DNA from 2 places in the Actinomadura citrea genome. Region 2 is predicted to be linked to the other one. Evidence: riboswitches for the same ligand, from Rfam matches in the RefSeq annotation. Region 2 holds a riboswitch; the other holds the start of a gene.
What was found. Region 2 has a riboswitch for glycine ahead of gcvP (aminomethyl-transferring glycine dehydrogenase). Riboswitches for the same ligand answer to the same signal wherever they lie in the genome.

Region 1 (4,809 bases), 3.1 Mb from region 2:
ACCGCTCCAGGATCCAACCGACAAAATAATTTGTCAAGGAAATTCTAGTTGTCGGTGCCGCCGAGCGCCCATGGTGTGCAGCGTCATCGTGGTTCGGGCCGACCAAGGTCACAGCGGCGCCGGCTCGGCGATGCCCGAGGAAGCCATCGATTCCGTACTGATCGTCTGCGGTCGCGGTGCTAACCCGGCCGCGCGTCATTGTCACGAGAGCCCGTATCCCCAAGGAGGGCCGAACGCGCATCATGGGCGACCCCACCCCGTCCCACGGAGGTTCCCCCTTGAAGCGCGGTCATGTAGCGGTACTGGCGCTGACGCTGGCCCTGGCCGGCTGCGGCGGCTCCGACGACGGCAAGGCGACGAGCGCGTCGTCACCCCCCGCCCCGACCCCCGCGGCCACGGCCCCGTCCACCCCCAAGCCCGGCCCAGGCAGCGAGACCACGCCCCTCCCCCCGGCCCAGTCCAAGGCGGTCAAGGCCTTCAACGACTGCATGCACGAGCAAGGCGTCCAGATGCCGACCCCCAACCCCACCAGAACCCCCGCCCCCGACGAGCTGCAAAAGATCAGGACCGCCCTACAAACCTGCGTAAAGTCCATGTCCGCCTCCCCCGGCACGTCCCCACGCTGACGCCCGCCGGAACCGGCCGAAGCGCACCCGAGCATCCCCAAGGACGCTCAGATCTGTCGCCCCCGTTGCCGCAGCACACAGCCAAGCCGCCGCGGGCACCCGCCAGGCCAAGCACAAGCCAGAGCGCGAGGGGCGCCGCGCCAAGGGGGACCGAAATGGCCGCGGGCGGCAGCAACCGTCCAACGAAGCAACCTCAGCCGTCTGACGAAGCAACCTCAGCCGCCACCTGAGCCCCGCGACCACCTGGACCCCCGCGATCGCGTCCGAAGGCAGATCCGAGCGAAGCAAGGATCTGATCGCGAAGCGAGCCGCAAGGCGAGCCGGAGCGATGCAGCGATCGCACGCGTTTCCCCAGGGTCGGGGCCCCCAGGGCCCCGACCCTGGGGAAACGCAATGAACACTGCTAGCCTTCTGCGACAGCCGATGATCCCGTGCGGGAGAGTCCCTCGCAGCCGGCGGGGGACGCCGAAGGAGCAAATCCTCCCCGGAACCTCTCAGGCCCACGGACCGCACGGGCCAGGCGACCTCTGGAAAGCGGGGACTCCGGTCCCCCGCCGAAGGTGAAAGCCCGCCGTGCCGCGGCGGGTGAAGCTCTCAGGCGCCGATGACAGAGGGGGAGGCACCGATACGCCCGGTGCGCGAGTGGGACGATGGACCATGCGCGCCCGTGACGAAGGAGCCGAGCCCATGTCCGCCGATCCGACCGCGAAGAAGACGCCGCTGCACGACGTCCATGAGGACCTCGGCGCGAACCTCGTCGACTTCGCCGGCCATCTGATGCCGCTGCGCTACGCGAGCGAGACCGCCGAGCACCAGGCCGTCCGCACGGGTGCGGGGCTGTTCGACCTGTCGCACATGGGGGAGATCTTCCTCTCGGGGCCGGGCGCGGGGGCCGCGCTCGACTTCGCGCTGGTCGGCAACCTGTCGCCGATGCCGGTCGGCAAGGCCCGCTACACGATGATCTGCGGGCACGACGGCGGCGTCCTGGACGACCTGATCGTCTACCGGCTCGCGGACGAGACGTGGATGGTGGTGGCGAACGCCGCGAACGCCGCCGTCGTCCGGGAGGCGCTGGTCGAGCGTGCCGCGGGGTTCGAGGCCGCGGTGGACGACCGGTCCGGCTCCTACGCGCTGATCGCCCTGCAGGGGCCGCGTTCCCAGGGGATTCTCGAAGGGTTCACGGATGCGCCGCTGGAGGGCCTGAAGTACTACGCGATCCTCGCGGGGCGGGTCGCGGGCGTGGACGCGCTGGTCGCCCGCACCGGGTACACGGGCGAGGACGGGTTCGAGCTGTTCGTGGACGCGTCCGACGCGGTCCGGCTGTGGAAGGCGCTCGCCGCGGTGGAGGGGGTCGTCCCGGCTGGGCTGTCGGCGCGCGACACGCTGCGCCTGGAGGCGGGGATGCCGCTGTACGGAAACGAGCTGACGGCCGAGACGACGCCGTTCGAGGCGGGCCTCGGCCGTGTGGTGAAGCTGGACAAGCCTGGCGATTTCGTGGGGAAGTCCGCTCTGGCGGCGCAGGCGCAGACCCCGCCGGGCCGTAGGCTCGTGGGACTGGTCGCGCGGGGGCGTCGCGCGCCCCGCAAGGGGTACCAGGTCGTCACGTCCGGCGGCGCGCCGTGCGGCATCGTGACGAGCGGCGCCCCGTCGCCCACACTGGGCACGCCGATCGCCATGGCGTACCTCGACAGCGGCGTCGAGGAGACGGGCCTGGCCGTGGACGTCCGCGGCCGGCACGAGCCGGTGGACGTGGTGGCCCTACCGTTCTACAAGCGTTCCTGAACAAGTTGTCCGGCGGTGTGGGGGCGCGCGCCCCCCACAGGGGAAAGAGAGAAGTGATCGTGAGCGTTCCGGAGGAGCTCCGCTACAGCGAGGAGCACGAGTGGGTGTCGGGCCTCGGTGGCGAGGACGGCATCGTCACGGTCGGCATCACCGCGCACGCCGCCGACGCCCTCGGTGAGATCGTCTACATCGAGCTGACGCCGTCGGAGGGCGACGCCGTCGAGGCGGGCGAACCGTGCGGCGAGGTGGAGTCGACCAAGTCGGTCAGCGAGCTCTACTCCCCCGTCAGCGGCGAGATCACCGCGATCAACAGCGCGGTGGTGGACGAGCCGAAGGTCATCAACGACGACCCGTACGGCGAGGGCTGGATCTTCAAGGTGCGGATCTCGGTGGAGCCGGGCGACCTGCTCGACTCCACCGCCTACGGCAAGCTGGTCGAGGAATCATGAGCTTGGACGACTCTCTCGCGACGGCCGATCCGGAGGTCGCCGAGGCCGTCGCGGCGGAGCTGCGGCGCCAGCAGGGCACCCTGGAGATGATCGCGTCGGAGAACTTCGCGCCCGTCTCGGTGCTGGAGGCGCAGGGGTCGGTCCTGACGAACAAGTACGCCGAGGGGTATCCGGGGCGCCGGTACTACGGCGGCTGCGAGTTCGTCGACGTCACCGAGCAGCTCGCGATCGACCGGGCCAAGGCGCTGTTCGGCGCCGAGCACGCGAACGTCCAGCCGCACAGCGGGGCGCAGGCCAACACGGCCGTCTACTTCGCGCTGCTCCAGCACGGCGACACGATCCTCGGCCTCGACCTCGCGCACGGCGGGCACCTCACGCACGGGATGCGGCTCAACTATTCCGGCAAGGTGCTGAACGTGGTGCCCTACCACGTCCGCGCCGAGGACGGCCTGGTCGACATGGACGAGGTGGCCTCGCTCGCGGCCGAGCACCGGCCGAAGATGATCGTGGCGGGCTGGTCGGCGTACCCGCGGCAGCTCGACTTCGCCGCGTTCCGCCGGATCGCCGACTCGGTCGGGGCGCTGCTCATGGTCGACATGGCGCACTTCGCGGGCCTGGTCGCGGCGGGGCTGCACCCCTCGCCCGTCCCGCACGCCGACATCGTGACGACCACGACGCACAAGACGCTCGGCGGACCGCGCGGCGGGCTGATCCTCGCCCGCGAGGAGTTCGGCAAGAAGATCAACTCAGCGGTGTTCCCCGGCATGCAGGGCGGGCCGCTGGAGCACGTGATCGCCGCCAAGGCCGTCGCCCTGAAGATCGCCGCGTCGGAGGAGTTCCGGGCCCGGCAGGCGGCGACGGTGCAGGGCGCGAAGCTGCTGGCCGAGCGCCTGCTCGCCGAGGACTCCGCCAAGGCCGGCGTCAAGGTCCTGACGGGCGGGACGGACGTCCACCTCGTGCTGGTCGACCTGGTGGACTCCGAGCTCACCGGGCGGGACGCCGAGGACCGCCTGCACGACATCGGCATCACGGTCAACCGCAACGCGGTGCCGAACGACCCGCGCCCACCGATGGTCACCTCCGGCCTGCGGATCGGCACCCCGGCCCTGGCGACGCGCGGCTTCACCGCCGAGGACTTCGCCGAGGTCGCGGACGTGATCGCGCTGGCGCTACAGCCGTCCTTCGACCGGGACGGGCTCGCGGCCCGGGTCGAGGCGCTGGCCGACCGGCACCCCCTGTACCCGAACCTGTGACGTTCCGGCGCCCCCTCCCCTAGCGGGGAGGGGGCGCGGCTACAACGAGGTAGCGATGGCCATCAGCGTTTTCGACCTGTTCAAGATCGGTATCGGACCGTCGTCCTCCCACACGGGGGGCCCGATGGCCGCGGCGCACCGGTTCGCCAGGGGCCTGCAGCGCGACGGGCTGCTGGAGAAGACGGGGTCCGTCGCCGTCACCCTCTACGGGTCGCTCGGCCTCACCGGCAAGGGCCACGGCTCAGACAAGGCCGTCATCCTCGGCCTCGAAGGCGACAAACCCGAGCTCGTCGACGTCGACCGGGTGGACGAGCGGCTCGCCGCCATCCGTGAGCGCGGGGCCCTGCGCCTGTTCGGCGACCACGACGTCCCGTTCGTGGTCAACGAGCACCTGGTCTTCGAGCGCAAGGAGTCGCTGCCCGGCCACCCCAACGGGATGCGCTTCACGGCCCTGGACGCCTCGGGCGAGGAGCTGCGCGCCAAGGTGTACTACTCGGTCGGCGGCGGCTTCATCCTGGACGAGAACGCCACCGGCGCCGACCGCATCAAGCCTGACGACACCGTCCTGCCGCACCCCTTCGACACGGCCGCCGAGCTGCTCGAACGCTGCCGGGAGACGGGCCTTTCGATCTCCGCGCTGATGCTGGAGAACGAGAGGGCGTTCGGCCGCGACGCCGCCGAGATCCACGACGGCCTGCT
Region 2 (4,809 bases):
TCCAGCCGCCGGTGCGCGAGCCGCCCCGCCTGCAGGGAGCGGAACTGCCGCCACACGTCCGCCAGCAGCTCGTCGGTGATCTCCTCGTCGGGGGCGTCCCCGAACGGCCGCCCCGGGACGTGCTCGTAGGCCAGCAGCGCCGCCTCGGTGCCCACCTCGCACGTGCCGACCAGCCGCGGCGTCCGGGCGCCCGCGGCGTCCACCGCGTACGCCATCAGCGACTCCAGTTCCAGCGAACGGCGCAGCGACCGCAGCGTCCGCCCCGTCGTGGCGCCGCGCAGCCGCAGCCACCGCCACACCCGGTAGAGCAGCCCGGCGGTCTGCTGGTCGCGGTCCAGGACGCGGACCTCCACGTCCCAGTCGCCGTGCGGCCCCCGGCCCGCCGGGAGCCGGGCGCCGTACCCCTCCTGCGGGCAGGAGGCGAGGACGACGCCGTAGCGGCGGGTCTCGTCGGCGTGGTGCGCGCCGTCCAGGCGCGCCCCCCGCAGCGGGTGCAGCCCGAGCCGTTCGAGCGCGGCCACCACGGCCGCGCCGGACGGGCGCGGGTTCGGAGTCCCGACCGCGTAGAGGGTGCCGTGGCCGATGGCGCGGCCCAGCAGGTAGGTGGCGGCCAGCGCGGCGACGGAGGCGTAGGACGCGGTCAGCCCCGTCAGCGCCGCCAGTCCGATCATGGTCCAGGTCGCGGCCTGCCAGCGGGCGCGGCCCGCCATCCCGACCGCGCTGACGAACGCGATCACCGGGGCGATGTCGGTGTGCACCGGCGCGGTCTCGGTGCCGCCCCAGATCAGCGAGTCGAGCACGCCGCCCGGCGCGGCCCGCACCACCAGGTCGTCCAGGCCCACCGTGATCCCGAAAGCGATCATCGCGGCCAGCAGCGCGATCGCGACGCGCATGCCGTCCTTGTGGAACAGCCGCTCGATCCCGAACGCGATCGGCACGGCCAGCACCCCGAAGCTGGACACCAGCGTCGCCAGCGTCAGCAGCAGCCGCGGCGCGTGCGCGGTGCCCTGCGCGATGTCGGTCTGCAGGCCGTGGGTCGTCTGCTGCGCGATCGACACCAGCAGCATCACCGCCGCCAGCCCCACCACGGACGCCGCGAACCGGATGGCGTCGGAGGGCCGGCGGATCCGGTACGGCTGGGCGGGCTCGTCGACGGGCGCGCCGGCGGTCGCACCCTGCGCCGGGCGCACCGCTCCGTCGTGGGTCTGTGTCACGCCGTACCGCCGCCCTGACCATCCGCCATCGTGATCAGCGTCCCAGACCCGGCGGCGCGCCGTCGAGTCGCGGGGCCGCCGCCGGGACGCGCGTCCATCCCGCAGCCTCGTCTCCCCGCCCCCGTGCGGCCCGGGACCGTCGAGTCCCAGGTGAGTCAGCACATGATACTCGCCGGTACGGCGTCGCCGCCGGAGGGCGCGGCCCCTTGCGGCGAGCCGGAACGACGTCGCGGACGCGCCTTTGGGTAGGGTTCGACCCAGGACATGCCGTCGACCCTGTGCGGGAGAGACCCCACGCCGCCAGCGTGGGGCGCCGAAGGGGCAACATCCCCGGAACCTCTCAGGCAAAAGGACCGCTCGGGCGAGGCACCTCTGGAAAGCAGCCGTCGGTCCCCGCGCGCGGGGCGGGACGGCTCACCGAAGGGGAAACCCCGCCGCGCGGGTGAAGCTCTCAGGTGCCGATGACAGAGGGGGAGACCCGCCGCCGGCCGGGCGCCGGCGGTGGACCTGAGCGACCGCAGCAGCCAGGAGGCCCTCCATGACCGCCCAGTTCTTCGCCCCTGTGGCCGCGCCGCAGCATCCGCGGTCGGCGTTCGCCGACCGGCACGTGGGCCCCTCACCGGACGACCAGGCGAGGATGCTGGCCGCCATCGGCTACTCCGGCGCCGAGGCGCTGATCGACCAGGCGGTCCCCGCCGCGATCCGCACGTCCCGGCCGCTGGAGCTGCCGCCCGCGCTGAGCGAGACCGCCGCGCTCGACCGGCTCCGCGAGCTGGCTTCCCGCAACACCGTCCTGACGTCCATGATCGGGCTCGGGTACCACGGGACGACCACGCCCGGCGTGATCATGCGGAACGTGCTGGAGAACCCGGGCTGGTACACCGCCTACACGCCCTACCAGCCGGAGATCTCCCAGGGGCGCCTCGAGGCCCTGCTGAACTTCCAGACGATGGTGGGCGACCTGACCGGGCTGCCCGTCGCGAACGCCTCCATGCTGGACGAGGGCACCGCCGCCGCCGAGGCCATGGCCCTCGCGCACCGCGTCTCCAGGCGCAAGGACCCCGGGACGTTCCTCGTCGACGCCGACGCCCTCCCGCAGACGATCGAGGTCGTCCGGACCCGCGCCATCCCGCTCGGCATCGAGATCGTCATCGCCGACCTGTCCCGCGGCCTCCCCGACGGCGACTTCTTCGGCGTGCTGCTGCAGTACCCGGGCGCGTCCGGCGCCGTCCGCGACCTGGAGCCGGTCATCGCCCAGGCCCACGAGCGCGGCGCCAAGGCCGTCGTGGCCGCCGACCTGCTCGCGCTGACGCTGCTGCGCCCGCCCGGCGAGTTCGGCGCCGACATCGCGGTGGGCTCGGCGCAGCGGTTCGGCGTCCCCTACGGGTTCGGCGGCCCGCACGCCGGCTACATGGCGGTCGGCGAGGGCATCCAGCGCCAGCTTCCCGGGCGGCTCGTCGGCGTGTCCGTCGACGCGGACGGCGCCACCGCCTACCGGCTGGCGCTGCAGACCCGCGAGCAGCACATCCGCCGCGAGAAGGCCACCAGCAACATCTGCACCGCCCAGGTCCTGCTCGCCGTGATGGCGAGCATGTACGCGGTCTACCACGGTCCCGAGGGGCTGGCCGCGATCGCGCAGCGGACGCACCGCCGGGCCGCCGAGATCGCCGCGGGGCTGCGCGCCGGCGGCGTCGAGGTCGTGCACGACTCGTTCTTCGACACCGTCCTGGCCCGTGTGCCCGGCCGCGCCGCCGAGGTCGTCGCGGCGGCCTGCGAGCGCGGCGTCAACCTGCGCCCGGACGGGCCCGACCGGGTCGCCATCGCCTGCGACGAGACGACGCTGCCCGCGCACGTCACGGCCGTGCTGGAGGCCTTCGGCGCCGCCGCGGCCGGCGAGGTCCCCGAGGCGTTCCCGGACGCCCTGCGCCGCGAGAGCCCCTACCTGACCCACCCCGTCTTCCACGCGCACCGCTCCGAGACCGCGATGCTGCGCTACCTGCGCAGGCTCCAGGACAAGGACATCGCGCTCGACCGCTCCATGATCCCGCTCGGCTCCTGCACGATGAAGCTGAACGCCACCGCCGAGATGGAGCCGATCACCTGGCCGCAGTTCGCCGCCGTCCACCCGTTCGCGCCGCTCGACCAGGCCGCCGGCTACGTCGAGCTGATCGGCGAACTGGAGGGCTTCCTCGCCGAGATCACCGGGTACGCGAAGGTCTCCGTCCAGCCGAACGCCGGCTCCCAGGGCGAGCTGGCCGGCCTGCTCGCCATCCGCGGCTACCACGCCTCCCGCGGTGAGGAGCACCGCGACGTCTGCCTGATCCCGTCCTCGGCGCACGGCACCAACGCCGCGAGCGCCGTCATGGCCGGGATGCGGGTCGTCGTCGTCACGTGCGACGAGGGAGGCAACGTCGACCTCGACGACCTGCGCGCCAAGCTCGGCGAGCACGGCGACCGGCTCGCGGCGATCATGTTGACCTACCCGTCCACGCACGGCGTCTTCGAGGAGACGATCACCGAGGTGTGCGCGGCCGTGCACGAGGCCGGCGGCCAGGTCTACGTCGACGGCGCCAACCTCAACGCGCTCGTCGGCCTGGCCCGCCCCGGCGAGTTCGGCTCGGACGTCTCCCACCTCAACCTGCACAAGACGTTCTGCATCCCGCACGGCGGCGGCGGCCCCGGCGTCGGCCCGATCGGCGTCCGCGAGCACCTGGCCCCGTTCCTGCCCAACCACCCGCTGCGCGAGGAGGCCGGCCCCGGCACCGGCGTCGGCCCCATCTCCGCCGCCCCGTGGGGTTCGGCCGGCATCCTGCCGATCTCCTGGGCCTACATCGCGATGATGGGCCCGGACGGTCTGCGCGCCGCCACCGAGGGCGCCATCATCGGCGCCAACTACCTCGCCGCCCGCCTCGCCCCGCACTACCCGATCCTCTACACCGGCCGCAACGGCCTCGTCGCCCACGAGTGCATCGCCGACCTCCGTAAGATCACCAAGGAGACGGGGATCACCGCCGAGGACGTCGCCAAGCGCCTCATCGACTACGGCTTCCACGCCCCGACCCTGTCGTTCCCCGTCGCCGGCACCCTGATGATCGAGCCGACGGAGTCCGAGGACCTCGCCGAGCTCGACCGGTTCTGCGACGCCATGATCGAGATCCGCCGGGAGATCCAGCGCGTCGCCGACGGCGGCTACGACGCCGAGGACAACCCCCTGAAGAACGCCCCCCACACCGCCGCCTGCCTCGTCTCCGACGACTGGAAGCACGCCTACAGCCGCGAGGAGGCCGCCTACCCCCTCCCGTCCCTGCGGGAGAACAAGTACTGGGCGCCCGTCCGCCGCATCGACCAGGCCTACGGCGACCGCAACCTCGTCTGCTCCTGCCCGCCCCCCGAGGCGTATGAAGATTGAGTTCCTTCTGGGCAGGCGCCCCCAGGCGCCTGCCCAGAAGAGACCCGTGTGATCGCTGGCATCGCTCCGCCTCGCTGCGCGATCAGGTTCTCGCTTCGCTCGGACCTGCCTCCGGACGCGATCGCGGTGGTTCAGGTCGCCGGTGGCCGGGACGGTGGTCGAGCGCCGTTCGCGTCTCGCTGTGGC

Region 1: another riboswitch for glycine. It lies ahead of gcvT (glycine cleavage system aminomethyltransferase GcvT); the one in region 2 lies ahead of gcvP (aminomethyl-transferring glycine dehydrogenase).

The regions. Positions count from the first base shown of each region.
Region 1 is NZ_JACCBT010000001.1:7,604,362-7,609,170, forward strand. It holds gene BJ999_RS34750 (ArsR/SmtB family transcription factor) at 1-2, opposite strand, end outside; gene BJ999_RS34755 (hypothetical protein) at 279-626, shown strand; glycine riboswitch at 1,051-1,146, shown strand; glycine riboswitch at 1,151-1,240, shown strand; gene gcvT (glycine cleavage system aminomethyltransferase GcvT) at 1,314-2,408, shown strand; gene gcvH (glycine cleavage system protein GcvH) at 2,468-2,857, shown strand; gene BJ999_RS34770 (serine hydroxymethyltransferase) at 2,854-4,110, shown strand; gene BJ999_RS34775 (L-serine ammonia-lyase) at 4,166-4,809, shown strand, end outside.
Region 2 is NZ_JACCBT010000001.1:4,463,229-4,468,037, forward strand. It holds gene BJ999_RS20810 (lysylphosphatidylglycerol synthase transmembrane domain-containing protein) at 1-1,214, opposite strand, end outside; glycine riboswitch at 1,486-1,580, shown strand; glycine riboswitch at 1,581-1,692, shown strand; gene gcvP (aminomethyl-transferring glycine dehydrogenase) at 1,753-4,623, shown strand.